Regions from separate parts of the Sphingomonas sp. PP-CC-3A-396 genome, predicted to be linked through region 2. Evidence: riboswitches for the same ligand, from Rfam matches in the RefSeq annotation. Region 2 holds a riboswitch; the other holds the start of a gene.
What was found. Region 2 has a riboswitch for fluoride ahead of C8J40_RS11905 (voltage-gated chloride channel family protein). Riboswitches for the same ligand answer to the same signal wherever they lie in the genome.
Positions count from the first base shown of each region.

Region 1 (14,676 bases), on a different contig from region 2:
AGTTCGACGCCGAGCCGCCCAAGGCATTGCGGACGATCTATAAGAGCTTTGCCGACGATGCCGACATGCTGGAAACGCTGCTCGCGCTGAAACCTCCCGTCGTCAGCTTCCATTTCGGCTTGCCGTCTGCTGACGCGCTTTCCGCTCTGCGCGCGCGCGGGATCTACCTGCTGGCGACTGCCACCAGCTTAGAGGAAGCGCACGCGATCGAGGCAGCCGGTATTGATGCTATTGTGGCGCAAGGTATCGAGGCAGGCGGACATCGGGGCGTATTCGATCCGGCAAAGCCCGACGATGCTCTTGGTACGCTTGCGCTGGCGCGCCTGCTGGTACGGAAAACCAAGCTCCCTATTATCGCGGCCGGCGGGATCATGGATGGGGCGGGCATCGCAGCCGCACTCGACCTCGGCGCGGTTGCAGCGCAACTCGGCACGGCCTTCGTACCTTGTCCGGAATCCGCTGCTGATGATGCTTACCGCGCCGCATTGACCGGTCCGGGAGCGTATCACACGACTCTGACACCGCTGATTTCAGGACGCCCCGCGCGAGCGATTGCCAATCGTTTTACCGCGTTGGTCGAACACCTCTCCGAGCGGTTGCCGCCCGACTACCCCATTGCATACGACGCCGGCAAAGCCCTCCATGCAGCTGCCAAAGCGCGCGGTGAACACGGCTTCGGCGCGCAATGGGCGGGACAGGGAGCGCCGCTTTCGCGAGCCCTGCCTGCCACCACCCTCATTGAAACACTTGCGCGCGAACTGAACGCCGTTCGCAATAGGAAGGACCAGTAATGCCGCTGCTAAACATTCATATCGTCACGGGTCGCCCTGCAAATGCAGTCGCCGAATTGCAGCAGGTCATCCATGAAGCGATGGTGGAAGCGTTCCAGGTGCCGGTTCGTGACCGCTATCAGATCGTCACCGAACACGAAGCCACTCATCTTGTCATGGAAGATACTGGGTTGGGCTTCGAGCGTACCGAACAGCGTGTTTTGATCCATATGACGACGCGCCCTCGCTCGCAGGAAATGAAGCAGGCATTTTACCAGACGGTGACGCGCGGCCTTGCGGAGCGTTGCGGGATTGAGCCGCAGGATGTGATGTTCTCTGTGATCGAGAATAGCGACGCGGACTGGAGCTTTGGGTTCGGGACTGCGCAATTTCTCACTGGCGACCTATAAACAAGGGTCGTTTTCGGCCGTTTACGCACAGCGCCTCGCCTTTCTTTCAAACTGGATCTGAACAAAGACGATCAGAGGGAGACGGCATGGTAATCTAACAGTTCCGACCGGTTTTGGACCTCGTCGGCGCTGCGCTCTCGTTCGTGATTGTTGCAGCCCCGCAATGCTACGGATACGTTGCCGGGGCAGCGGTCGTGCTATGCTCGACATTGCACCAGCCCCACAGGATATGATGGATCTCTCGACCCGCCTCCTTATTGTCGATGACGATCCGGGCATTCGCGAGCTGACCACCGCGTTTCTTGTCGGGCACGGCTTTGTGGTCGATGCCGTGCCGAACGGCTCCGAGATGCGCGCCGCGCTGGCACGCGACCGTTATGATCTCGTAATTCTCGACGTGATGATGCCGGGCGAAGATGGACTGTCGATCCTTCGCTCCCTCGATCGAACAACCGGCCCTGCCGTCATCATGCATTCAGTGATCGGGCAAGAAGTCGATCGTATTATCGGTTTGGAGATGGGGGCTGATGACTATCTGGCCAAGCCCGCCAACCCGCGCGAACTACTGGCACGCATCCGCGCGGTCCTGCGCAGAGGTGCGAGTACGTCAGCGCCGCTTGTTCGAAGCCGGGTGTTCCTTCGTTTTTCTGGATGGCGCGTGGATCCGGTTGCGCGCGAACTGCTCGATCCCGACGAAGTGCTCATCAATCTAACCGATGGCGAGTTTCGCCTGCTGTTGACGCTGATCGAGCACCCGCGCCGTGTTCTGACGCGCGACTTCATACTCGATCATTCGCGCGGCATGAACGCGGAACAGTTCGACCGTGCGATCGATGTCCAAGTTAGCCGCCTGCGTCGTAAGCTCGCGCGCGACGATGGGCGCGGCGGTGAAGAGCTGATCCGGACCGTCCGCAACGAAGGATATCTGTTCACCGCCGATGTGCAGCGGCGCTGATATGCCCGCCAAACGCGCGGCGTCGATTGCGCAACCGATCTTCCTGTTAGTTATCGCCGCAATCGTGCTCGCGACTGTCGTCACGTTCGCGATCACGTTCAATGGCCCCCCGCCACGTCCAAGACCGATTCCTGATACGGACATCTTGGCAGCCTTGCGTGGCACGGTCGTGCCAGGCCTCATCGTTCTTCCAGGACGGCAACCCGCCCGCCCCGACGAAACGCCAGACCTTGAGCATGATGCCGCCCTCGCCCGAGCTCTGGGAAGCCCGGTTTTCGGCTTCTACGCTCAGCGAGAGCAAGAGCGAGAGCAGGCAGGCGAGGTCCGTGGTGGGTTCACTGTGTCCGGGCGTACGATGGACAAGTGGCGCACCGTTCGCAGCCCCGATCGTCCACTCATAACCAGCTGGCACGTTGTAACATTTGGCGGGATGGGATTCGCGCTGATCCTTCTGTCGATTCCGGCCTGGATAATCACCCGCCGCATCTCGCGTCCGCTCCAGCATCTTGCCAGCGCAGCCCAAGCTGCGCGGATAGGTTCGCCATTGGCGGCACCGCAAGAAGGCTCGCGCGAAGTACGCGAATTGGCTGTCGCATTTAGCGACATGCACGATCGTATTGGTCACCATGTGGAAGGTCGCACCACGATGCTCGCGGCCATTGCGCATGATCTTGGAACGCCCTTATCGCGCCTCGCCTTCCACATTGAGGGTCTGCCCGAAGCGGCGCGCGCGCGCGCCGCTGCCGATGTCGATGAAATGCGCGCAATGATCGGTGCAGCGATCGGCTTCGCACGCGACGAACTCGTGAAAGGACCAGCGCTCCGCTTCGACTTGGGGAGCCTGCTCGACAGTTTGGTCGAGGACACGCGTGCAGCGGGGAAGGATGTGACGATCACTCCTGATGCGCGCGTGGTGGTGGTAGGTGACCCTGCTGCGCTGAGACGGCTATTCGCCAATCTAATCGACAACGCCATCCGTTATGGCGACCGCGCACGCGTTGGATGGCGTAAGCTCGACGGAGCGGTGGCTGTCACGGTGGAGGATGACGGCCCAGGCATAGATCCTGAACAAGCCGAACGTCTCTTCGAGCCGTTCGTTCGCGGCGACCCGTCCCGTAATCGGGAAACCGGCGGCACGGGCCTTGGACTCGCTATCGCTCGGGCCATCGCCACCCGCCACGGAGGACGGGTGACGTCCGAGCCAAGCGAAAACGGCGCGCAAATCCTAGTCGTACTGCCCTGCTGAAATATTCTGCAATAAATCCAGCCAGTCCCGAAATACGGTCGTCCAGCGCCTCCCCGACAAGCGTGATTTACAGCACGAGGAGAGACGCATGAACGACCCGCACATGATCGAAGAAGCAGAGCACGGTCACGGCCTGGCCGAGGACTTGGTCCTCATGCACCGTCTTGCTGATCGTCGGCGCGCTCTGAAGTGGTTTGCCGGGGTCGGCACCGCTGCGCTGGTGACGGGATGCGGTGGAAGCAGCAGCGACAGTTCCGGGACTGTTTCTGTCGTTTCGGGCGGGACGACCACCGCAACGCCGACGCCGACCACCACCACCACAACGACCACAACGACAGCTACTCCGACGAGCACAGCCACGTGCATTGCCGATCCAACGGAAACCGCAGGCCCCTATCCAGGCGATGGCACCAACACAGCCAGCGGATCGACGAGCAATATCCTTACCATAAGCAGGATCGTGCGAAGCGATATTCGGAAGAGCTTTATCAGCACCACGACGGACGCAGGAGGGGTGCTCGTTACTGTCACCCTGACGCTGGTGAACGTCAACGCCGCGTGCGCGCCACTCAGCGGATACGCCGTTTATCTGTGGCACGCCGATCGGTATGGCCATTACTCACTCTATACAGCCGCGGCCGAGAGCTACCTTCGCGGTGTCCAGGTCACCGACGCTAACGGACAGGTCACCTTCACCACCTATTTTCCGCCTGCCTATGACGGTCGGTGGCCGCATTATCATTTCGAGGTTTTCTCGTCGCTCTCGAATGCACTCAGCGGAAAATACTCTATCTTGACCTCGCAGCTTTGTATGCCAGCAGCGATTTGTAACACTGTCTTCGCAGACACAACGACGTATCCAAGTGCAAAAGGTATCTTTGCAGGTCTGTCACTCAGCACTGACAACGTGTTTGGTGACAATACAGCCGCGCAGCTTGCGCAGCAGACGCCAACATTTACCGGTAGTGTCGCGAGTGGTTACACAGCGACAGCATTGATCGGGATCGCCCGGTAAGAAGTCATCGGCCTCGGAATGACGATCAACGCATAGAATGGACCCTGATATGCGCTGACGACGAACGGGCTGCCGGGAAACCCCACGCAGGGGTTTCCCGGCACTGGACAGAGGCATCAAGCCTTGTTGAATGTTCCGAACTTCCGCGAGCTTCTTTGCAGCGTCCGCGTGGCGGCTGTATGCGCCTGTGTTCTCTACCGAGCCGATGGTGCGCGGCTACGCCTGCGCGCGCCGCTGGATCGAAGGAAGGCTCGCCATAGTGTTTACCAGCGCCGGCCTGAAGCTCTTCACCGCCTGCTGAACCAAAAGGCTCACTCATGTCCACGCTGTTCACCGGCCTGTCGGCTTTCCCGCTTACTCCCGCAGATCCCAATGGGATCGTCGACACCACGGCGATCGGCATGCTGGTCGAGCGCCTGGTGGCGGCCGGTGTGGACTCTATCGGGCTGCTCGGCAGCACCGGCATCTACGCCTACCTTGATCGCATCCAGCGCGGCCGGGCCGTGGCTGCGGCGGTGGAGGCGACAGGCGGGCGGGTGCCGCTGGTCGTAGGTATCGGCGCGTTGCGGACAAGCTGGGCAATCGAGTTTGCCGTCGATGCGGAGCGGGCCGGGGCATCCGGCCTGCTGATCGCGCCCATGTCCTATACCCCCCTGACCGATGGCGAAGCTGCGGCCCATTACCGCGCCGTCGCCGGTGCCACGGCGCTGACGCTTTGCATCTACAACAATCCCGGTACGACCAATTTCAGCTTCTCCGACGCGCTGATCGGCGAGCTGGCGACAATACCCGGCATCGCCGGGATCAAGATGCCGCTGCGGGCGGATGACGACTATGCCGGCGAGCTGGCGCGGCTCCGCGCTTCAACACCCGAAAAATTCGCGATTGGCTACAGCGGCGATTGGGGCGCCGCCCCGTCACTGCTCGCAGGTTGCGACGCTTGGTTTAGCGTCGTTGCGGGCCTGTTGCCTGAACCGTCGCTGCGGATGACGCGTGCAGCGCAGGATGACGATGCCGCTGAGGTGGCCGCGATCGACGCTGCTTTCGCCCCCTTATGGGCGTTGTTCAAAGCGTATGGCAGTCTGCGGGTGATGTACGTTGTCGCTGACCGGCTCTCCCTTTCGGTCGGCGATCCGCCGCTACCTATCATGCGCGTCAGTGCTGACATTATGGCAGCCGTCGAGACAGCCTTGGAGCATCTGGGTGTCTGACGGGCCGCATGTGGCTTTCCCGAGCAGGCCCCCGATCGGGAAATAAGGGCGGTCCAAAACGCCCGGACACAGCCGCTAAAATGGGGAGTTTGAACTCTCGAAAGCGACCATTCGTTCAACACCTCCTTTCCAGCTTACCATCTTCAAACGGCAATTTCGGACAGGCAACGGCAACAGTATCTGGGAAGCTGGCAACATTGGGTGGCCGTCAGCGCGACCGGCTGGCGACCGTCTCCCGCTTTGGTTCGTGTGCGAGGAGGTACTATGTCGCAGAACGGGGTTCAGATACGCTTCTTCGATGACGCTACGAATCACTATCCCCGACAGCCCCTCCGAGACGGACCGCGAGGCAATAAGTGCGCCACTGCGCGCCTACAACATCCGTCAAGCGGGCGATCCGCGCATCCGCCCTGTGGCGATAATGCTGACCGATGAGCGTGGTGATCATGTGGGCGGCTTATGGGGCAAGTGCGTTTACGATTGGCTCTTTGTAGAGCTTCTGGCCGTCCCGGAGCAGTATCGAGGCGGAAGCTATGGCAAGGCGCTGATGAGCGAGGCGGAAGGGATCGCCCGAGCCAACGGCTGTGTCGGAATTTGGCTGAACACCCATGAGTTCCAAGCCCGCGGCTTTTATGAGAAGCTGGGGTTTGAGGTGTTCGGCACGCTGGACGACCATCCTATCGGCCAAAAGCTTATCTTCCTGCAAAAGCGGCTCTAGCGAGCAGGTTCCCTTTCGATCGAGTTTCGGGAATGTCCGAGATGGGAAGGAAAGCGGACGTTCCGCTTTTGGGAAGGCAGATGGCGTCAGCGGACGTCGGCTGACGCTGCGGCCTTTCTCAAAAAGGATCGTAAATTGAGAAGGTTGGCCTCGGAAATCTCGAACTAGCCAAGTCTGACATATCCTCTATGCTGGATATATGGAAAACGATTCGGCCATTGCTGCGCTTAGCGCTCTCGCACAAGGCACACGCCTCGACGTGTTTCGCCTACTGGTCCGGCACGAACCAGATGGAATGGCGGCCGGCGAAATCGCCCGCCAGCTCGACGTGCCGCAAAACACTATGTCCGCGCACCTCGGCATTCTCTCGCGCGCCGGCATCGTTCGCTCCGAGCGGCATAGCCGGTCAATCATCTACCACGCCCATCTGGACGGGCTGCGCGCGCTGACCCTGTTCCTCGTCAAAGACTGCTGCGCCGGCTCGCCTGAACTGTGCGCACCGCTCTTGGCCGAACTCACCCCCTGCTGCTGAAAGGACGCGCCGTGGCCGTCGATATCGTGATCTACCACAACCCCGAATGCGGAACGTCGCGCAACACGCTGGCGATGATCCGCAATGCCGGCATCGAGCCGCATGTGGTCGAATATCTGAAGACACCGCCTGCGCGCGCGCTGCTGGTCGAGCTGATCGATCGCGCCGGGTTCACGCCCCGCGATCTGCTACGTGAGAAGGGCACGCCCTATGCGGAGCTAGGCTTGGGCGACACGTCGCTGTCCGACGACGCGCTGGTGGACGCGATGATGGCGCATCCGGTCCTCATCAACCGGCCGCTGGTCGTCTCGCCGCTTGGCGTGAAGCTGTGCCGACCTTCCGAAGTGGTTCTCGATCTGCTGCCCGAGCCCCAACAGAGCGCGTTTGCCAAGGAAGACGGCGAAAAGGTCGTGGACGCGTCGGGTCAGCGCATCGCCTGATGCTGCTCGCGCTCGCTATATTCGTCGCCACGATCGCACTCGTCATCTGGCAGCCCAAGGGCCTCGGCATTGGATGGAGCGCCCTGGGCGGCGCGGCGGTCGCGCTGCTCGTCGGGGTCGTCTCGCTCTCCGACGTGCCGGTGGTGTGGGGAATCGTCTGGAATGCGACCGCGACGTTCGTCGCGATCATCATCGTCAGCCTTTTGCTCGACGAAGCCGGATTCTTTGAATGGGCGGCGCTTCACGTTGCCCGCTGGGGCGGGGGGCATGGTCGCAGGCTGTTCGTGCTGATCGTCCTGCTCGGCGCGGCGGTATCGGCGCTGTTCGCCAATGATGGCGCGGCGCTGATCCTGACGCCGATCGTCATCGCGATGCTGCGTGCGCTGGGATACAAGGACAAGGCGACGCTGGCGTTCGTGATGGCTGCGGGGTTCATCGCCGATACCGCCAGTCTGCCGCTGATCGTCTCCAACCTCGTTAATATCGTGTCGGCCGACTTCTTCCGGATCGGCTTTGCCGATTATGCCTCGGTGATGGTGCCGGTCGATCTGGCGTCGATCGCCGCGACACTCGTTGCGCTGCTGCTGTTCTTCCGACGTGACATACCGGCGAGCTACGATGTGGCGCAGCTCCGCACGCCTGCTGATGCGATCCGCGACCGTGCCACGTTCAAGGCGGGCTGGGTCGTTCTCGCCCTGCTGCTCGCCGGCTTCTTCCTGCTCGAACCTATCGGCGTGCCGGTCAGCGCCGTTGCCGCTGCCGGCGCGGTCCTCCTGCTCGTCATCGCCGCGCGCGGCCATGTCATCCAGACGCGCAAGGTGCTGGCCGGCGCGCCGTGGCAGGTCGTGATCTTCTCGCTCGGCATGTACCTGGTCGTCTACGGCCTGCGGAATGCTGGACTGACCGATCACCTTGCCAGCCTGCTCGATCGTACCGCGCAAGGCGGTGTGTGGGGTGCCGCGTTCGGGACCGGGATCATCGCCGCGCTGCTGTCGTCGGTGATGAACAACATGCCGACCGTGCTGGTAGGCGCGCTGTCGATCGACGCGACCCACGCCACGGGCGCGATCAAGGAAGCGATGATCTACGCCAACGTGATCGGGTGCGATCTTGGCCCTAAGATCACGCCGATCGGCTCGCTCGCGACGCTGCTGTGGCTGCATGTCCTCGGGCAAAAGGGCATCCGGATCGGCTGGGGCTATTACTTCAAGGTTGGCGCGACACTGACGATCCCGGTGCTGCTGGTAACGCTCGCTGCACTCGCGATCAGGATCAGCATGGTATGACGGCACTCGTCTACCTTGCCGCGTCGCTTGCGGAAATCGCGGGCTGCTTTGCCTTTTGGGCATGGTTGCGGCTGGACAAATCGCCCCTATGGCTGGCTCCGGGCGTGGTCTCGCTGATGCTGTTCGCCTGGCTGCTGACACGTGTGGATAGCGACGCAGCGGGGAGGGCCTATGCTGCCTATGGCGGCGTCTACATCTGCGCATCGCTAGTCTGGCTGTGGGCTGTCGAAGGGGTGAGGCCCGATCGCTGGGATGCTGGTGGAGCGGCGCTCTGCCTGATCGGCACCTGTATCATTCTGCTTGGCCCAAGGACCGCCTGATGCCGCTCCGCATTCTCTCCGATCCTGATAATCTGCCCGCGCTCGATCGGCGCTATGCGCTCGATCGTCCTGCCCTTGGGCTGGGCGCTGGTGATCCGCCTCCGCGCATCCTGTTGCTCTATGGCTCCCTGCGGGAGCGGTCCTTCTCGCGGCTTTGCGTCGAAGAAGCTGCTCGCCTGCTGCAATTCTTCGGCTGCGAAACGCGGATCTTCGATCCTTCGACCCTGCCGCTACCCGACCAAGTGACGGGGGACGATCACCCGGCCGTCCACGAACTGCGCGAACTGTCGATGTGGTCGGAAGGGCATGTGTGGTGCAGCCCCGAGCGGCACGGCCAGATTACCGGGATCATGAAGCTGCAAGTCGATCACCTGCCGCTGTCGATGGGGGGGATGCGCCCGACGCAGGGCCGCACGCTCGCCGTCATGCAGGTGTCGGCCGGGTCGCAGTCGTTCAACAGCGTGAACACCCTGCGCGTCCTCGGCCGCTGGATGCGAATGGTGACGATCCCCAACCAATCCAGCGTCGCAAAGGCGTTTGCCGAGTTTGACGACGCCGGCCGGATGAAATCGTCCAGCTATTACGATCGGATCGTGGATGTGATGGAAGAGCTGGTACGCTTCACGGTCCTGCTACGCCCGCACACCGCTCAACTGGTCGATCGCTATTCCGAGCGAAAGGAGGCAGGCGTGCCGATCGATAGCGCCGCGGACCTTTCGAGCATCGCAACCTCACCAACGTATCGGAAAGGCGAGTAAAGTCCGCTTAGTGTGGCAAACCGCTCCTGCGACATTGTGCATCACTGAGTGTGCTTCTAGATGCATCCAATGAAACGCCGGGCTCGCCCACTCTCCAAGATATTGCATTCCATGGCGTTTTTCGTCCTGGCGGTGATGTTGCTGGTCCGGCTTGGCCCGCTCTGCGAGACGATGGCGATGGCCGCGCCTCCGGCTGCGTCCGCGATGATGGACTGCGCCAGCAAATCTGCAGGCGCTCCCATCAAAAAGGCCCCTGCGTCGGCTTGCGCCATACCGTGCGTTGCTGTTGCCGGCGAAACCGTCGAGCATATCGGGCTGGTTCCTTCCTCCCGTCTATCGCCTTGGCCGGCTCCACAGACCGGCCTTTTGGGAATGGCATACGCTCCGGCCACACCCCCTCCGCAAACCGTGTGACGTCGAACACCATCACACGTAAATTTCGGAGAATATCATGACCAAGTTCAAGCTCATCAGCGCTGCCTTCGCCCTCACCCTGTCGACTGGCGCATTCGCCGCTGTCGCCAATTGCTGCGCCGACATGGCGTGCTGCAAGGACGGTGCGGACTGCTGCAAGGATGGCGCAAAAGCCAAGGCTGCTGACTGCTGCGATCATGCCAAGGGTGGCATGAAGCACGGCTAAAAGCTGGATAGGGGCGGGCAACCGCCCCTGTCTATTAACTGGCTGTGGTACCCCGTCCCGCCACAGCTACTGATCGAGCGCACAGCTATCTAGGAATAGAACGGGGCATACCAGCGTTTCCGAGACGATGGTGAAATGAGAAATTTGACTAGACACGGCCGTTGACGAGTTTGCCCTCGGACGACATATGCGCGGCAACGGCGATGGATTTCCGCCGGGCTATTCGGCCGAACCGCCCTCGCAAGGGCCGATGATTCCTACCAAGCGCCGCAAGGCAGCAAGGAGGAATCGTGCGCGCCACCTTTCGTACTCTCATTACCGAATTGAACGTCACGGCGTTCGCGCGCAATCGTCACGATCACGCCGTGTCGGTCATGCGCTGGGCACTGATCCTGGTGCCGATGGCCGCACTCGTCGGGACGCTGTGTGCTGCGTTTCTATGGAGCCTCGATGCGGTTACACGCCTGCGGTTCGCATGGCCCTGGCTGCTTTACCTGCTGCCGGTAGGCGGCTTCGTGGTCGGGTTACTGTACCATTTGACCGGCCGTTCAGTGGAGGGCGGCAACAACCTCATTGTCGAGCAAATCCACGAACCGGGCGGCGGGGTGCCGTTGCGGATGGCACCGCTGATCTTCTTGGGTACGGTGGTGACGCATCTGTTCGGCGGTTCGGCTGGGCGGGAAGGCACCGCCGTCCAGTTGGGCGGTAGTCTCGCCAGCGGCTTCGGTCGCGCGCTCAAGCTTGATGCGGACGGCACCCGCATCCTGCTGATGGGCGGCATCGCGGCCGGGTTCGGCGCGGTGTTCGGCACACCAATCGCGGGCGCGGTGTTCGCGCTGGAGGTGCTGGCGATCGACGTCGCCGAAACCGCGCTTGCCCGTGCTGAAGGCGCGCAAGAAAGTGCGACGACGGCGCTAGGCATGATCGAGGAACAGGATCGGCCATCGTCCGCGTAATACGTGTGGAAGTCGATGCCCGTTGACATCAATATGTCCTGCACAAGCAGGCCATACTCTGCGGTCTCAACGAATATCAGGCTTCGATGAAGGATCTCCAGTCGCTCGGCCACCAGTTCGGCGAACGGCGGCAGCTTCTCCTTCGATAGCTTCCTGATGCGTGCAATCTCCTGATACAGGCTTTCTATCGGCGGTGCATCCGCCATCCTTGCCCGGGCGTGATAGCGCTTGATTGCTTGCCGGACCGCTGCCTTGTCATCGAGCGAGAATTCATATTGGAGTTCAAGGTAATCGAACTCGCAGAGGATCCCGCGGCGGATCGCCTTCTCCAAACCGAACTCAAAAACAACGGGCCCGATCTCCCGCTCGACGAAATCATTGCCGTCCTGGTCGTATTCTCGCTCAGGTGTTGCGCTGAGGCCGAGTCGCCACCCGAAGGGCTTTATGCGCCCAGGTAGGCTCTCGACCAAAGACGGCGCGCCCATACCATGAACCTCGTCGCATACGATTAGCCCTTCGCGCACCAGCTTGGGGGCAAGACGGGGAAGGACCGAAGCGAGGTTGAGTCGTGACGTGAGTAGCACCGCGTCCTCGGGATCGTTGAGGTAAGCCTGCGCCTCATGGTGCCGCTCGTAGGCGCGGTAGACCGGCCGTGAGCCGCCACCCAAAACTCCATACCACTGGTCAAGTAGATCAGTGCCGGAAGCCGTGATGACCGAAGTCCGAACTGCGTCCCGCTCGAACAGTTCGTCCATGATGCTGATCGCGGTCCGCGTTTTGCCCGTGCCTGTCGCCATTTCCAGCACGCCGCGCCGCTCCTCGAGGAAGCGCGCGAGTGCTTCCTTTTGGTGGCGCCACCGCGGATCTTCTAGCGATCGCGCAGGAGGGCTATATGGTCGCGGCGCACGGTCACGGAACTGGATCAGATTACGCCTGATCGCCTCTGGCATCGCGAACGTCCGGACGTTCGGATCGGCATTCTCCCATAGCAGCTCGAAGCGGCGGCGCTCCGCCGACACTCGCTGTCTTTCCCGCTCGTCAATCCAGGAGTAGAAGACGCTAATGGACTCGTAATTGCGGAACGCCTTTGCGCTGTCGTTGGGCGAGCCGTGAAAGGCGATGCTGTCTCCCGCGGAGTCAGTGAAAATGCCGAACTTGTCGTGGAAGTCGCCGTCTAGTGCGTTCGCCGGCGAGGCGACTTTGAACTCCAGTAGGCCATCCGCTACCATCCACGATATCGCTGAGAGCGTGTCCGTTTCAAGCGTCGCCTCCAACTCGTCAAGGCTCCGTTGAAGCGTCGCTCGCAACGTCTCGTTGCGGAGCGCGTCACTGCCCTCTGCTAGCGCGGCGACATCTCCCGGCTCCAGCATCGGACTAGCAATGACTCTCGCTGACCCTCCGTTCTCAGCAAGTCCGCGTAATCCCGCGGCAGCCATACGCATCCACCCTGAGGTAAAGAAACCGACCCCACGGTCATACGATACGGACCGAGTAAGCGCCGGCACGTAGAGCCGCGCCATTAGCTGGTCGGTCGACGTATCCAGCTTGGGATCGGTCGGTAGTGAGCGCAACCCTGCCGCGGCTTCCCTTACTCCCAAAATAAGCCCCGTCATTCATCCCCCGGCCCCGTCGCTCGCCGGGATGTGGAACCTGCAACGCTGAAGGGTACTTGGCAACCGGAGACATCCACTCGCGCGGTATCCCTTGTCTCTATTTCGGAGCGGAGCGTTACACGGCACCGAGATTGTCACTGTTGCAGCCTGCTCGGTATCGGAGAGCCCTAGGGTTAGCTCGGACGCCGCCCCTCACTTCGGTATGTACTGTCGGTTGATTAGCGCCCCTATCGTTTTATGTTTCACGAGAAGGAGCAGCTTAAAAGCGGCAGGAACGTATCGCTTGTTTGCATTCCTTCATGTGCCGGTGGTCATGTCACTTTATGAGCGTTTCGCTTATTCTTTTTAGCACAGACCTGCGAGGAAAGATTTGGGTATCAGGATACGCGTACCCGGTGATCTCGACAGGCTTCGTAAGATCCTGCGGTGATCCACCTATTCCCGTAGCTGTCGTCTGGATGTTATCAAAGTAGGTCAGGGCTTCCTTCCACACTTGTACGGCGCTGTTTAACCGCTTCCGCCGTTCGCCCTTATTTCTTCCAGAATTGCCGTTTGAAGTTTTTTCTTCCGACTTGTAGATTTCCGTGATGCGTTGATTTATCGCGAATACGCGACTTCGTAGGCGAATGAAATCAGCTAGCATTATGGGTGGAAGCGTTGAAGTGTCGATCTCCCGCATCGCTGCAATCATCTCGTTCGTTCGCTCACCGCGCAATCTGTGCGTAGGGTAAGCTCGGCTTGCCTTCAACATAGCCTGAAGGCGCTCGGTAACGGTCTCAAAAGCGTCATACGCTAAGAGATGTGCTGCTCGCCCACGCTCGTCTCGTTGTTCTTTGGCATCGGCTTTTGACTGGCCGACTTGATAAAGGACGCCGGCAAAGCCCGCCAAGATCGCTAATACAGACCCGATCGCTTGGGCCCACCCGGGATCACCCGTTACGAATTTTGACGCAAAAACAGCTAGACGTGAACCTAAGAATGAAAGGGCAAAGATGCCGATAGCTACAAGCCCGAGTTTCCTAGCCCAGTTGCCAACAGTTGGATCATTTTTGGTCGCCATCCGAGGTCTCTCTAAAGTTTTTACGCACGACTCCGTAAATAGGCAAATCGGTCTAAGCAACCAGGGTTGATTTCGATTTAGAGACGCCCAGCAACGGCGGGGCCTCTTTTTTACTGACCATTATCGAAGCTACAAGAGGACTAAGTTTGGAGATCTGCTGGCGCACAAGGCCTTCTTCGAACGATCACCGGGCAGGATTCTCTATCGCGCATCATGGAAGATCACCAAGCAAGCCAAAGGGTGAACGAATGCCGACAGTGGGAAGCGGATCGAGCGTTTCGAATGATCGCATAAGAGCCTCCCCGTTGTCGAGCAGCTGGCGATCACCTCTCGCTGATCACACAGGTTTGTACGTCTTCCGCCGCTCCACACCGCACCACATGCACCCCGCAAGAGCTGCATCCCCTTCAGCGGGGTAGCGCACACGCCGATCCGTTCGCATACTCCGACGATACCTAAACACAGTGAGAAGACGATTGCCGCCGCCAGAGCCGACCTCGCGAGGTCGGGTACCTCGCCGATCGTGCGCCGGCTTTTCTCATTTTTGACAAGGACAATAACAAGCCGGGTCCAACTCTCTTGCCGGTGCCGAATGCGCCTCACCTTGCAGGCGGCGGTATTCTGCTAGCAGACTCCAACGCCCTTGCCGGCCTGCAGATCGCGGATGTCGCGGCCTATGCTATCGGCCGCTATCTGAAGCGGCGGGACCGGCTTCTTGATAATACGGCGAACGCTTTCGATCGCGT
Region 1 is NZ_SLYF01000017.1:1,398-16,073, reverse strand. It holds gene C8J40_RS19695 (nitronate monooxygenase) at 1-791, shown strand, start outside; gene C8J40_RS19690 (tautomerase family protein) at 791-1,180, shown strand; gene C8J40_RS19685 (response regulator) at 1,413-2,135, shown strand; gene C8J40_RS19680 (HAMP domain-containing sensor histidine kinase) at 2,137-3,381, shown strand; gene C8J40_RS19675 (intradiol ring-cleavage dioxygenase) at 3,470-4,396, shown strand; gene C8J40_RS19670 (hypothetical protein) at 4,527-4,697, shown strand; gene C8J40_RS19665 (dihydrodipicolinate synthase family protein) at 4,714-5,607, shown strand; gene C8J40_RS19660 (GNAT family N-acetyltransferase) at 5,906-6,325, shown strand; gene C8J40_RS19655 (metalloregulator ArsR/SmtB family transcription factor) at 6,525-6,857, shown strand; gene arsC (arsenate reductase (glutaredoxin)) at 6,869-7,297, shown strand; gene C8J40_RS19645 (arsenic transporter) at 7,297-8,583, shown strand; gene C8J40_RS19640 (YnfA family protein) at 8,580-8,903, shown strand; gene arsH (arsenical resistance protein ArsH) at 8,903-9,661, shown strand; gene C8J40_RS19630 (hypothetical protein) at 10,113-10,301, shown strand; fluoride riboswitch at 10,492-10,568, shown strand; partial or broken gene C8J40_RS19625 (chloride channel protein) at 10,592-11,155, shown strand; partial or broken gene C8J40_RS20960 (DEAD/DEAH box helicase family protein) at 11,659-12,207, opposite strand; gene C8J40_RS19615 (hypothetical protein) at 13,187-13,930, opposite strand; gene C8J40_RS19610 (DUF3800 domain-containing protein) at 14,516-14,676, shown strand, end outside.
Region 1: it holds a riboswitch for fluoride, as region 2 does, so the genes downstream of both, C8J40_RS19625 (chloride channel protein) here and C8J40_RS11905 (voltage-gated chloride channel family protein) in region 2, are expected to answer to the same signal.

Region 2 (14,676 bases):
ATCGTCAGATGGGGATCGGCCGCCTCCGATCCGTTCTCGCGGATCTGGCCGTGGTTGCTGAACCCATAGTGCGTGTGTTGCGCGACGGCATTGATGATGCCGTCTGGATTAGCTCGCGATAGAGCGGCTTGGCAGCCCACAGCGTACGCAGGCTGCGCTCACCAATTCGGTCGGACGGTTTCATGTAGATACGCAGCATGCCGATTTCGCGATGCTGGACGGTGAAACGATTGGGCATGGACAAACCCTCGATTGGTGGGGGGATCAGGAGCGTGGGCTTCGCGAGGCGCGGTGTGCCCGCGCCTCGCGAAGCGTCGCGTTCGGGGTGAGGCCGGTCGCCGGCACCTTCGGCACCGCGACGCGCTGCGACAGGTAGATGCCGTTATGACCGGAGCAGAGGTAGGCGACGAAGCAGGCCACCGCGATCGGCACCGCATAGGCAGCGCCGAACAGTTCGATGCCCATGAAGGTGCAGGCGAGCGGGGTGTTGGCCGCGCCCGCGAACAGCGCGACGAAGCCGAGCGCGGCGAATACGCTGGTGGGCACGCCGAACATGGGGGCGAGTGCGTTGCCGAGCGCCGCGCCGATGAAGAACAGCGGTGTCACCTCGCCACCCTTGAAGCCGGCGCTGAGCGTGACGACGGTGAACAGCAGCTTGATCGCCCAGCTCCACGGATGCGTGTCCGGTCCGAAGAAGCTGGCGATGGTGAGGCTGTCGGGCGTCGCTGCCAACGTGCCGAGTCCGAGATAGTCGCGCGTTCCGAACAGGTAGACGAGCGCGATGACCGCGATGCCGCCAATGGCGGGGCGTAACGGGCCATAGGAGACGATGCGCTTGAGCCACCCGCCGAGCGTGTGATTGGCTTCGGCGAAGGCGAGACCGACCAGCCCGAACGCAACCCCGGCGACGCCCGCCTTGGTGACGAGCAGCGCATCGACCGGCACCAGCGCATCGATCCGGTAGACGCCGTGATGGATGCCCCAGGCAAGGCACGTCCAGTCGCCGACCAGTGCCGCGACCAGGCACGGCACCAGCGCGCGATATTCGACACGCCCGATCGCCAACACCTCCAGTGCGAACACCGCCCCTGCGATGGGCGTGCCGAACACCGCGCCGAACCCGGCCGCAATGCCCCCCATCAGCAGGATGCGGGTGCCGTCAGCATCGAGCTTGAGCGCGCGACCGAAACCGCTGGCGAGACTGCCGCCCAACTGGACGGCGGTGCCTTCGCGCCCGGCCGAACCGCCAAACAGATGGGTCACCACCGTGCCGAAGAAGATCAGCGGTGCCATCCGCAGTGGCACCCCCCCGCCCGGTTCGTGGATCTGCTCGACAATAAGGTTGTTGCCGCCCTCCACCGAGCGGCCGGTCAGATGGTAAAGCAGTCCGACCACGAACCCGCCGATCGGCAGCAGGTAGAGCAGCCAGGGAAAGGCAAAGCGAAGCCGGGTCACGGCATCGAGGCTCCACAAGAAAGCCGCGCAGAGCGTTCCCACCATTGCGGCCATCGGGACCAGGATCAAGGCCCATCGCAGCACCGACATGGCATGGGTGCGGCGATCGCGAATGAACGCTGCCATGTTGAACTGGTCGTAGAGATTGCGAAATGTCGCGCGCACGATTCCTCCTTGCTGCCTTGCGGCGCCTGGTAGGAATCATCGACCCTTGCGAGGGCGGTTCGGCCGAATGGCCCGGCGGAAATCCATCGCCGTGCCGAGCATATGCTGTCCGACGGCGACCTGGTCAACCATCGGCAGGGTCACGATGAGACCATTGTTTTGCTGAGGATCAATAATTGGCTCAACCATGGAATAAATCTCGACGGGCGTCGTCTACGCTTTCGAGACTGATGCGCCGGAGGCTTATGCGTAGACGAAATTGGATGCTGGGTCTGACTGCTTCGGCCATGCTCACCGGCGCAGTCGCGGCCGCCCCCGCCGATGGCTACGCCAGCATGGTATCTGCCGCGATGGACCGGATGATGGCGGGCATGATGGTCAAGCCGTCCGGCGACGTCGACCGCGACTTCGTCGCAATGATGCTTCCGCATCACCAGGGCGCCATTGATATGGCGGTGGCAGAGCTGCGCTACGGTCATAACGAGCAGCTCAAGCGCATTGCGCAGGAGATCATCATCGATCAGCAGCAGGAGATCGCCGCCATGAAGTTGGCGATTGGTCAGCCGCTACCCCCTTCGACGCCAGCCCCGACGCAGGGCGGCGACTACCACAGCCATATGGAGCACTGACATGATCCGGACCTTCCTGCGCTCGGCCGCCTTGCTGATGAGCGCCGCACCGGGCATTGCCATGGCCCAGCAGGCGCCGTGGAACGCCAAGGACGTGCCTGTCAGCCACCGCGACCGCGTCTATGCATCCGAACAATTCTCCAACACGGTGTCGGTGACGGACCCGGCCGACAACAGGTTGCTCGGCGTCATCAAGCTCGGCGATCCGCAGCCGATGAATTTTTCCCCGCTCTACAAGGGGCAGGTGCTGGTTCACGGCCTCGGCTTCTCGCCGGACGGGAAAACACTGGCGGTCGTGTCGATCGGATCCAACGCCGTGTCGTGGATCGACACCGCCACCAACACCGTCAAGCACACGACCTATGTCGGGCGCAGCCCGCATGAGGCGTTCTTCACGCCGGACGGCAAGGAGGTGTGGGTTACGGTACGCGGCGAGGATTACATCGCCGTGCTCGACCCCAAGACGTACAAGGAGACCGGTCGCATCAAGACGCCCGGTGGTCCGGGCATGACGATCTTCTCTCCCGATGGCCGATACGGCTATGTCTGTTCCTCGTTCAATCCGGTGCTGGCCGTGTTCGATGTCTCGACCCACGCGCAGGTCGGACAGGTGGCGCAGCCGAGTCCGTTCTGTCCCAACATCGCCGCGACGCCGGACGGCAAGCAGGTGTGGTTCACGCTGAAGGACATCGGCAAGACGGTCGCATTCGATGCCAAGCCGCCTTTCGCGATCCTCAAGGTGCTGGATACCGGACCGATCACCAATCACGTCAACTTCGCCCGCACGGTCAGGGGACAGTTCGCCTATGTCACGGTAGGCGGGGAAAACGCGGTGAAGGTGTTCCGCACGTCCGACTTCGCGCTTGTCGCCACCATCCCGGTCGGCAAGATGCCGCACGGTGTCTGGCCATCGGGCGACGGCCGGCGCATCTATGTCGGGCTGGAGAATGCTGATGAACTTGCCGCGATCGACACCGCCGGCAACAAGGTCGTTGCCACCGTGCCGGTCGGACAGGCACCGCAGGCGATCGCCTATGTGCCGAACGCTATTCCGACAGGCCTCGGCACCGACAATCTTCAACCGCTCGGTACGGCAGGCAAGGCGGTGCATCTGAACATGGGGCCGGTTCGCGGCAATGGTGCTGCAAGCAGCATTACCCTCTTCGACCAGGGCATCATTCAGGTCGTGCAGAGTGCCGTTACCGGTTTGCAGCCCAAGAAGCCTTACATGCTCGTGCTCACCGCCAACGCGGACGGCAGCGGTGCGGTAGAGCCGCTTGCGAACTTCATGAGCAATCCGGCAGGTGCGGCGATCGTCAACGCGTCGGGTCCGATCCGGCAGATCGTTCAAGGCAGCACCGCGGCACCCCGGCGTTTTCTGGCGGTCGCCGAGGTGGTGAACGGCGCTCCGGGCCGCATCGTGCAGGTGCAGCGCGACTGAGATGGACCCGCTTGCCGCCGCGATCGAGCCACTGATCCCCGGTCTGCGCCGCTATGCCCGGTCGTGGTTGCGCGATCCGGCGATGGCGGATGACGTGGTGCAGGATTGCCTTGAGCGCGCGGTCGGGCGCTGGCGCCAGCGACGGGGTGCGGAGGTTCGCCCATGGGTCTACGCGATCCTGCACAATCTGTTGGTCGACCATCAGCGGCAGCACAGTCGGCGAGGTACGGCGGTTCCGCTCCACCTCGTCGACGACGCTGCGCTCGGCCGCCCGGCCGATCAGGACGTAGGCCTGCACCACCGAGACCTGTTGCGCGCACTTGATGCGTTGCCCGAGGAGCAGCGGACGGTGCTGCTCCTCATTTCCGTCGAAGGTCTGTCATATGGGGAAGTCGCTGCCGTCGTCGGCGTGCCGCTGGGAACGGTGATGTCGCGCATATCGCGGGCGCGCGACCGTCTGGCGACGCTCCTCCGCGAGGGTGAACGGCCACGATTAAGGAGTATTCGATGACCAGCCCGATCGGAGAGGACGATCTGGCCGCGTGGATCGATGGAAGGCTGTCGCCCGAGCGGCAGCGTCTGGTCGACGCTTACCTTGAAGGCCAGCCGGACGTGCATGCCCGTTTGCGGGAGCAGGCGGAGCAGGCGCGAGCTCTTGCGTCCCTGTTCGCTCCCATCGCGGAGGAACCGATCCCGGCGACGATGCGCGTCGCAGCCATCAGGGGACGGCAACGCCAACCGCCTTGGCAACTCGCCATCGCCGCGTCGCTTCTGCTGGCGGTCGGATTTGGCGGTGGTTGGTCGAGCGCGCGGTGGAGCGGCGAACCCCACGCGGGCATCGCGGCGCTGGCCAATGAGGCGAGCGACAATTTCCGTGTCTATGCCGCCGACCGGATTCGACCGGCGGAAATCGGCCCCGACCAGCGCGCCATGCTGATCCGATGGACCTCCAGCCGATTGGGTGAGCGCGTGACCATCCCGGACCTCAGCACAGCGGGTTACCGCTATGGCGGGGGGCGATTGGTCGCGACGCCCCACGGCCCTGCAGCGCTGCTCCTCTATGATGGACCGCAAGCGTCGAAGCTTGCGGTGCTGACGAGGCCCATGCAAATCGACAAGAGCGCAAGCATGACCAGCACGTCCAGCGGGACCATGGGCCGGGTCACATGGGCGGTCGACGGGATCGGCTATAGTGTGGTGGGGGAGCGCCCCGCTGCCGAGCTGCATCCGATCGCCAACGAGGTCCAGCGCCAGGCCGATGCGGCGCTTGTGTCCTGATAGCACCTGGCCAGTTCTCAGCGCCGACAGGCACTGGGCGGACCAGCGGGATCACGGCTTGCGCGCGGCATCGTTCCGGTCGGCCTCTGCCGGAGTCAGCCTGGCCCGTTCGCGAATGCGACGTTCGAGTGGAGCGCCGACGAACAGTACGAGCATCGCAAGGCTCAACCCGCCGATGATGAGCGGCCACACCGCCAACCCTGCTGCCGCGCCGATCGTGGCTGTTACCCAGATGCATGCGGCAGTCGCCAATCCATGCACTTCCTGACCCTGGCCGACCCGCAGCACAGCGCCGGCACCGATGAAGCCGACGCCGGACAGAATGCCCTGCATCGCCCGTCCTGCGGCATCGGCGTTCACATTCGGCAAGCCACTGTGTACGATCGCCTGCACGGCGATGCAGCTCGCCAGACCGACGAGGCCCAGCGTCCGCAAGCCCATGATCTGCCGGTTCTCGCGCGAGCGTTCCCAGCCGAGCACCATCCCAGCCGCGGTCGCCACCACCAGCCGCCCGATCGCATCGATCCAAAAGCCGAGATCCGGTGCCGCTGACGCTTCGATCATTCGACCAGCACGTGCACATGATGCCAGGCGGTGCACAGATAGCCAGCGAAGTTCCACATCGTATCCGGCCGCTCGGGCTGACCCTGTCCAGTGTCGTCGAAGGCGCGCACGACAAGGTGCTGGCGCCCCTTGTCGAGCGTGGCGTCGAGGGTCCAGCGCCGCCAACCCCAGTGCGCCTCCGGATCATCGGTGAACGTCGCCTGTTGCCAGTCGCGACCACCGTTTACCGACACTTCGACCCGAGAGACGCGGCGATCATAGGCGATGGCATAGCCCTCGATCCGCACCTCCCCGGCCGGCAAGCTTTCGCCAGAGCCGGGCACGCAGATCGCGGCGTTGAGCGGCATGGCATTGATGGTCAGACCCTGGCTCCAGTCGACGGTGTCGCTCGTCACATCGGCAGGAAAGAGCTTGTAGTCGTGCGCCTGGATCGGTGCGTCGGATGGCGTCTCGCGCACCTCGATCCGTGTCAGCCATTTGGCGCTCCGCACCCCGGCATAGCCCGGCACCACCATGCGGATCGGTGCGCCGTGTTCGGGCGTCAGCGGCTCGCCGTTCATCGCCCAGGCAATGAGGACGTCGGGTTGCCGCGCCTTGTCCATGGCGATCGAGACCCCGAACAATGCTTCCTCGCCTTCGACGTCCACCTCGTCCGCTCCGGTGAACGCCACGAACAGGTCGGACGCATCCGGCGCACCGACGGCATCCAGTACGTCGGACAGTCGTACGCCGGTCCACTCCGCATTGCCGATCGCGCCCACGTCCCACGGGTCGCCGGACGTTTTTGCGAACTGCTGAAGATCCGTGCGCCGGTTGCCGGCGCACTGGAGAACTGCCGTCACCGTCCGCGTGGCCAACGCGCTCTTCAACTCCTCCACCGAGAAGGAGCGTCTTTCCATGCTCATCCCGCTGACCTCGATCCGGTGATCGGCAGGCAGATCAGGCACCGCACCATGGCTGCGCACGTAGAACAGCGCCTGCGGCGTCAGGAACCGCTCGATCAGCGCGCCGGGCGTCGGCTCGGCGTTGTAGGGCTCGGATTTGCGCTCGATCATATCAGTCATGGACGAACCAACGCCGCAAGCGCGCGGATCGCTTCAAATCTTCAAGACTATCGCAGACGAAGGATTACCGATCGTTCCGATATCCAGATTGAAATAAACGGATCAAACGGTTGGTCGTATCGATAAGATTGCGCGATATAAGCTGCATGACCCTGGAGCAACTCAGAATATTCGTCGGTGTCGCCGAGCGCGAACACGTCACCAAGGCAGCGGAGGTGCTGAACGTCACGCAGTCCGCTGCCTCCGGCGCGGTCGCGGCCCTCGAAGCGCGCTACGGGGTTCCTCTGTTTCACCGTGTCGGGCGTGGCATCCAGCTGACCGAAGCAGGCCGCGGCTTTCTGGAGGAAGCGCGCGCAGTGCTGGGGCGGGCAGCGCATGCCGAGACGATGCTGGCGGACTATGCCGGGCTTGCCCGTGGTTCGTTGCGGATCGTCGCAAGCCAGACGATCGCGAGCTACTGGTTGCCGGCAAAGCTCGCCTCCTTCTACGAACGCCACCCGCAGATCGCGGTCGAACTGGCGATCGACAACACCGAAGGTGCAGCAGCGCAGATCCTGAGCGGCGCGGCGGAGCTCGGTTTCGTCGAGGGCGAGGTGGACGAACCGGCGCTCGCCCTCTGGAATGTCGGGCGTGACCCGATGGTGCTGGTCGGCCATGAGGACGCCGGGCGCGTCGACGAGGACTGGCTTCGCGCTGCACGCTGGATCGTCCGCGAGCAGGGTTCGGGCACGCGCTCGACCTTCGAGGACGTGCTGCGAACGCGCGGGTTTGATCCGGCCCAGCTGACAGTAGCGATGACGCTGCCGTCCAACGAGGCGGTGCGTACCGCGGTCGAGGCCGGTGCCGGCGTCGCTGTGTTGTCGCGATTGGTCGTCGCACGCGCGCTCAAGGCCGGCGATCTGGTCGAGTTGCCGCTTGGGTTACCCGATCGCGCCTTCCACGCGCTGCGCCACAAGGAACGCTATCGCACCCGCGCGGCCGACGCGCTGACGGACCTCATCAAGGAGCAGGTCGCATGACTGCCGACGCACCTTCGGCCCTGACCGGCCTCAAGCCGCTAAGCAGGCTCGATCACCCGCGCGAGATGATCCGCCAGTTCACACCCAACTGGTTCGCCGCGACGATGGGCACCGGCATCCTCGCTCTCGCGCTGCCGCAGGTGCCCAATATCGGCCCCGCGCTCAAACCGATTGGCGAGGTGTTGTGGTTCTTCAACATCGCGCTCTTCATCCTGTTCGCCGGTCTCTATGGCGCGCGCTGGGCGATGTTCGGGCATGAGGCACGGCGCATCTTCGGCCACAACACCGTGTCAATGTTCATCGGGACCATTCCGATGGGCTTGGCGACGATCATCAACGGATGCCTCGCCTTCGGGATCGCGCGGTTCGGTAACGGCATCGTGCCGGTCGCACACGTCCTGTGGTGGATCGACGTCGCCATGTCGCTCGCCTGCGGCGTGTTGATCCCCTACCTGATGTTTACCCGCCACGAGCACAGCCTGGACGGCATGACTGCGGTATGGCTGCTGCCGGTCGTCGCAGCGGAAGTGGCGGGTGCCAGCGGCGGGCTGCTCGCGCCGCATCTGACCGATCCTCACGCGCAGATCGTGACGCTCGCCACTTCCTACGTGCTGTGGGCCTATTCGGTGCCGGTCGCGTTTGGCATCCTCGCTATCCTGATCCTGCGCATGGCGCTCCACAAGCTCCCGCACGAGAGCATGGCGGCATCCTCTTGGCTTGCGCTGGGGCCGATCGGCACCGGGGCGCTGGGTATGCTGGTGCTTGGGGCGGATGCGCCGGCGATCCTCGCGGCGCATGGGCTGGTCGGTGTCGGTACCGTCGCGCAAGGGATCGGCGTCGTCGCCGGGCTCTGTCTGTGGGGTTTCGGCCTGTGGTGGCTGGCGCTCGCGACGCTCATCACCATCCGCTACTGGCGCGCCGGCGTCCCATTCAACCTTGGCTGGTGGGGCTATACCTTCCCGCTCGGCGTCTACACCGTCGCCACCTTCCGCCTCGGTACGACGCTGAACCTAGGCTTCTTCGGTATTGTCGGCACAGTGCTGACGGTCGCGCTCGCGGCGATGTGGCTGCTGGTCGGTGCCAAGACACTCGCCGGAGCATGGCGCGGCAACCTGTTCGTCTCGCCCTGCATCGCTACCCCGAACTGATCCACCCTGATGATCGGATCAATCGGTCCGATCACTTGCAGAACGCCGCTTCGAACCGCCAGCGTGGCTGGCCACAGGAGAGCCTTGTCATGGACAATTTTGACGCCGCGCTGGCGAGTGAAACCAGCCGTCGCCGCTTTCTCAGGCGTACGGCGCTCGGCACCGCCGGCCTTGCCGCAGCACCTGCGCTGGCGCAGCAGCTCGTCGACCTGAAGCTGCCTGGCGGCAATGCCGAGCGGCCGATGACCAGCGCCTTTCCTGGCAAGGGCAGCATGATCCTCCAACGCATCCATCCTCCGCTGTTGGAGACGCCGATGGACGTGTTCGACAAGTCGGTGTTCACGCCCAACGACCAGTTCTTCGTTCGCTGGCACTGGGCCGACATTCCAACCTCGATCGACGTCGAGAGCTTCCGCCTCAACGTCTTCGGCCACGTCAACCGACCGCTGTCGATTAGCCTCGCCCAACTGCTGCGCCTGCCGCGGGTCGAGATGGCGGCGGTCAACCAGTGTTCGGGCAACAGCCGTGGGCTGTTCCAGCCCCGGGTCGCCGGCGCGCAATGGGGCAACGGCGCGATGGGCAATGCCAAATGGCTCGGCGTGCGCCTGCGCGACGTGCTGGACCTCGCGGGGGTCAAGGCAGGCGCGGTACAGGTGCGCTTTGGCGCGCTCGATCAGCCGGTTGTGGCGGACGCCCCTGACTTCGAGAAGGCGCTCGACATCGACCATGCCCGCGACGGCGAAGTGATGATCGCCTTCGGCATGAACGGCGAGCAGCTGCCGCTCCTCAACGGCTTTCCCTGCCGGCTGATCGTCCCGGGCTGGTATTCGACCTACTGGGTCAAGATGCTGAACGCGATCGAGGTACTGCCCGGCCTTGACGACCAGTATTGGATGGCCAAGGCCTACAAGATACCGGCGACACCCGGCGCGAATGTCGCGCCCGGTGCCAAGGACTTCCCGACCGTGCCGATCAATCGCATGATCCCGCGCAGCTGGATGACCAGCCTGCCCGATGGCCAGGCGATCGCCTATGAGGCGTCGATCCCGGTCGGCGGCATCGCGATGGGCGGCGATTGCGGCGTCGCCAAGGTCGATGTCTCGTCGGATGGTGGGCGCACTTGGTACAAGACGACGCTCGGAGTGGACGAGGGCAGGTACAGCTTCCGTCGGTGGGATGGTCGCGTGCCGCTGAGACGCGGTCCCAACCCGATCATGGTGCGCTGCTGGAACACCAATGGGGTCGCCCAGCCGATGAAGCCGATCTGGAACCCGGGCGGGTTCATGCGCGGCAACATCGAAACCACCACCATCATCGCGGCCTGAGGAGCGAGTAGCATGAAGACCCCGTCTACCGGCATCATGGCCGCTGGCCTGATCGGCCTGACCGGTATTATCCTCGTCTCGATCGGGGCGCCGAGCAGCCGCAAGGCGCCTGCCCCGATCTCCGAGACATCCGAGCCGGCACCGCCCACCAGCGTCTCAGCCCGCGGCTTTTCGCTCGCCTCGACCAGCGTCGACCTGCCGGTCGATGACGTTACCTACCCCGATGGTCCGCACGCCGACGTCATCAACGCCAACTGCACTTCGTGCCACTCGGCCAGCATGGCGCTGACCCAGCCTGCGCTATCGGCGGATCAGTGGAAGGCGACCGTCACCAAGATGCGCGAAGTGTACAAGGCTCCGGTGGCCGAGAAGGACGTCAACGCGATCGTCGCCTATCTCATCGCTATGCCGAGCCACAAGGCGGCACCCGCGACAGGCAAGGCACAGGATCCCGACCCCAAGGCGGCTCCCGATGCCTCAGGTGGAACAGGCTAACCGATCTCCTTCCATAATCCCGAAATACCATCGTTTGTGGGACGGTCGCCAGCAGTGAACTGCAACGCGCCGACACTGCCTTGCGAGCGGACAGAAGGAAGAGCTTCAACCCTCAATGAAGCTTCATCGGTGCCGTTTGGTAGGGTGCCGTTTGGTCCTCCTTGGTTAGGACTCCAGGCGGACCAAAGGGCCAATCCGAGCTAAATTCTTAATGTCCCTTTTTGGCGGAAATCGGACCGGCCAGAGTAGGAACGCAGAGGGTATACCTGAAAAACACCGACCCTAAATCGATCAATGTCTCGGTCTGTCGCGGAGCGGGCAGGGGGGCTGTCGAGCGTGGGTGTCCCGGCGGACCTATCGCAGCCACCTTGGCTTTCCCGAAACTCCATCTCCGCGAGACCATTTCGTGAAAATGATTTCGGGAACAGATTTCGAGAAATGCGCCGTAGATGAGGGCGGGGCCGACTGAACGACGCCCGCTTTCTCACTGGCCCTTCCTTTTCGAGAACGCCGTGTTAGCCGCAAACCTCAATAGTCCGCCATTCGTGACTGATGAGATTGTCTCGATAGCCCAGATTGCCGAGAGGCTTTTTGGCAGGGATTGTATGGCCTGCCAGCGCCGCTCAACGGTGTAATGTCGATTGCCGATAGCCGATATCAGGAGACGACGTTATCTTGCGGCGTTGAATCCTTCCCGAGGAGACGAAAAATGAAGCGGCGTTGGATGATCTCACCTGTGCTGTTGGTAATGACCGCCTGCGGACAGTCAGGCAGCGAATATGTCGGCAAATGGGAACGAGGCAAAACAAGCCACGAGAATGGCTTCTCCGGCGCTCAAGTTAATGTCGTCAAGGATACCATGACGATCGAACGTAACGGCGATAGCTTCCTTTTGAATAATACTCGGGTTCTCACGCAAGGCGGTGGAAAGCCATTCATCTATCCTAACAATAAGCAGCCAGCGATCTACAAAAACGGTCAGCTACAAGTCGCTGGAGGGCTCGCGGCTTACGTCATTGACAAAGCATCCGGGCATCTTGTCGCACCGGACGGCGGAGGGGATTTTACTAGGACTAAGTGAACAGAAGGCTTGGCATTATCCCCACTGTATCTCCGATCTACGATCTACGATCCTTTGCAGGAAATCGGGTTAGCAGCGAGATACTATGCAGAAGGAGCAAGTGCCTCGATGATCCGGCAGTCGGCGACGGTGTTGCGGCTACAGGAATCTATCAGCGCGTCGAGTTCACCAGCAAGCGCGGTGAGGTCTACGATTTTGCGCCTGATCGCGTCGCGGTGTTGGTTGGCAACGACATCGACGGCGATGCAGGACTGATCGCGCCGATCGGCCAGCCCCATAAGCTCGCGTACCTGATCGATTGAAAAGCCAAGATCCCGCGCACGCCGAATGAAGGACAGGCGGCGCAGATGCGCGCCCTCATAGGTCCGATAGTTACTCGCCGATCGCGCAGGTGCGGGCAGTAAGCCAATCTGCTCATAGTAGCGGATCGTCTCGACCTTCGTGCCCGTCGCACCGGCCAGTTTTCCGATCGTAAGTTTCTCAGACACAACGCTTGACCCTCTAGCGACTAGAGGGTGCATATAGGCTGTCAGATCGATTCTATCGAGGTGGCGAACATGGCCTGCACAAGCTGCGCGTCCGACAAGGCGGGTACTCTCAACGACCCCAAGTGGCGGCGCGCGCTATGGATCGCGCTCGCCATCAATGGCGGCATGTTCGTTATCGAAATTGCGGCCGGCATCACGGGTGGATCGAAGGCCCTGCAAGCCGACGCGCTCGACTTTTTCGGGGATACTGCGAACTACGCAATCAGTCTTGGCGTTGCCGGGATGGCGATAGCCTGGCGCGCACGCGCTGCGATGTTGAAGGGGGCGACGCTTGCTTTGCTAGGCGTCTATGTCCTGTTCGCAGCGGGATGGGGTGCGCTCCACGACGCAACGCCCCATGCCGAAATTATGGGCGTAGTCGGCATCGCCGCGCTGATCGCGAACCTTGTGGTCGCGGTCATGCTGTACCGCTTCCGAAGCGGTGATGCGAACATGAGGTCGGTATGGATTTGCTCGCGCAATGACGCGATCGGCAACATCGCCGTCGTACTGGCCGCAGGCGGCGTGTTCGGCCTCAACAGTGCGTGGCCTGATCTTGCCGTCGCCGCCTTGATGGCGGTGTTGGGAATATCGGGCGGTTTTCAGATCATGCGGCAGGCGCGCGCCGAAATGCGTAGCGAGCCCTCACCCGCCCCCGCTACTTACCAGCAGTCGTTACATGGCAGTCGGTAAGCTGCTAAGGCGCGGGCCGATGCACCGCCTTTCCGCCATGTTCCTCAGTTTCATGCTCGTGCTTATGCTCGGGCTTGGATCAGTCGCGCATGCGACCGAAGGCGTGACGTGCGTTGATACCACAGCGGTCAGCTCCCTCGATCATTGCGACGGCGATGCCGACCAAGTGCCGGCAGACGCGGACAAGGCATATCCTCACCATCATGGCGGTTGCCACGGCCATCATGTCGGCGTGCCGATCGCGTCCGATTCAACCGGACCAGCCAGCAGCGTTCGTATGACTGCATCGGTGTGGCGCAATGCGCCCAAGGCCCCGGCAGCGTCGGACCCAGCCCTACGTCCTCCCCAAGCCTGACCAACGCCTAATTCCGTCGGGAAAGCCCGTGCGGACGCCCAAGGTTCGTCAGGAGTCCATTACCCATGCACCGTTTTATTGCGGCCTTATTGGCCGTGGCGTCGTGCGCGTCGATCGCGCAAGCGCAGTCAGCCGATCCCACATCGACCAGTCCCCCGCTCACCCTTGATCAGGCGCTTTTACTTGCCGGAGCGACCGCCCCCAGCCTTGAGGCTGCCACAGCAGGCGTCCGGGCAGCAGAGGCAGGCCGCACGGTTGCCGGCTACCGCCCTAACCCGTCGATCGTCGCCGAGACCGAGAACATTGCCGGCAGCGGTCAATATCGGGGCCTTCGCAGCGCCGAGACAACGGCAGGTCTGGCACTACCGATCGAACTGGGTGGAAAACGATCGGCACGGATCGCTGTCGCAGATGCGATTGGTAATCGAGCGAGGATAGGCACGGCGTTGGCCGCGGCCGATCTACGGCTTGCCATCACGCAGCTCTACATCGAGGCGACCGCAGCGGAACGCCGACTGGTGACCGCGCGCGAGCAGGCCGGTATCGCCCGCGAAGCATCGCGCGCAGCCGGCGTCCGCGTTCAAGCGGGGCGAGCATCACCGCTCGAACAGCAGCGCGCCGATGTATTGCGGATCAACGCGGAGACGGCTGTGGAGCGCGCAGAGCGGCTTGCCGAGGTCGCGCAAAGTAATCTTGCCCGACGGATCAGCCAACCCCTCACGGGACCGTTGGACTTGGCGTGGTTCAATCGCGTCGAGGGCTTTGGTCCGGCACGGCCGATCGAGACCGCAGGGACGTTGGCATTGGCAGCGACCCGCGCAGACGTGACAACGGCAGAGGCACAGGTGCGGCTTGCCAGGTCGCAACGCATTCCCGACGTGACACTCAGCGCCAGCGCACGCCGGCTTGAGGCTACGAACGACGTGGCAGCGGTGTTCGGGGTGTCGATCCCGTTTCCGCTGTTCAACAACGGCAAGGCGGCAGTGGCGCAGGCGCGGGCGCAGACCGATCAGGCGCAGGCGCTACGTCGCGTCGCCGAGCTGGATACCGCGCAGGATATCGCAAGCGCACAGGCAAACGTCGCGAATGCCGCGACGACCGCTCGTAACGCCAGCGGGCCGGCATTGGCATCGGCAAGCGAAGCCGCTCGTATTGCCCGGATAGGCTACCGGGAGGGCAAGTTTGGGCAGCTCGATTTGCTCGATGCCGAACGTACCCTGTCCGAAACACGAACCGCCGCGATCGATGCGCTCGCCACCTATCACGACGCCAAGGCACGCCTCGAACGGCTCGTTGCCGCAGCGCCCTCGCCCGAGGAAACCAATTAATGACGAAGATCATCATACGGGCGCTCGCGCCTGTGACCCTGGCTATCCTCCTTGCCGGGTGCGGCGGGGGTAGCAACAGCGAGGCCGGTGAGAAGGCCGGAGCCGAGAA
Region 2 is NZ_SLYF01000005.1:310,535-325,210, reverse strand. It holds gene C8J40_RS11910 (DUF190 domain-containing protein) at 1-140, opposite strand, end outside; gene C8J40_RS11905 (voltage-gated chloride channel family protein) at 265-1,620, opposite strand; fluoride riboswitch at 1,644-1,720, opposite strand; gene C8J40_RS11900 (DUF305 domain-containing protein) at 1,884-2,249, shown strand; gene C8J40_RS11895 (YncE family protein) at 2,251-3,690, shown strand; gene C8J40_RS11890 (RNA polymerase sigma factor) at 3,692-4,201, shown strand; gene C8J40_RS11885 (anti-sigma factor) at 4,198-4,968, shown strand; gene C8J40_RS11880 (MgtC/SapB family protein) at 5,020-5,532, opposite strand; gene C8J40_RS11875 (sulfite oxidase) at 5,529-6,596, opposite strand; gene C8J40_RS11870 (LysR family transcriptional regulator) at 6,743-7,615, shown strand; gene C8J40_RS11865 (TDT family transporter) at 7,612-8,763, shown strand; gene C8J40_RS11860 (molybdopterin-dependent oxidoreductase) at 8,853-10,088, shown strand; gene C8J40_RS11855 (cytochrome c) at 10,101-10,583, shown strand; gene C8J40_RS11850 (hypothetical protein) at 11,293-11,664, shown strand; gene C8J40_RS11845 (helix-turn-helix domain-containing protein) at 11,748-12,185, opposite strand; gene C8J40_RS11840 (cation transporter) at 12,222-12,884, shown strand; gene C8J40_RS11835 (hypothetical protein) at 12,904-13,239, shown strand; gene C8J40_RS11830 (TolC family protein) at 13,305-14,567, shown strand; gene C8J40_RS11825 (efflux RND transporter periplasmic adaptor subunit) at 14,567-14,676, shown strand, end outside.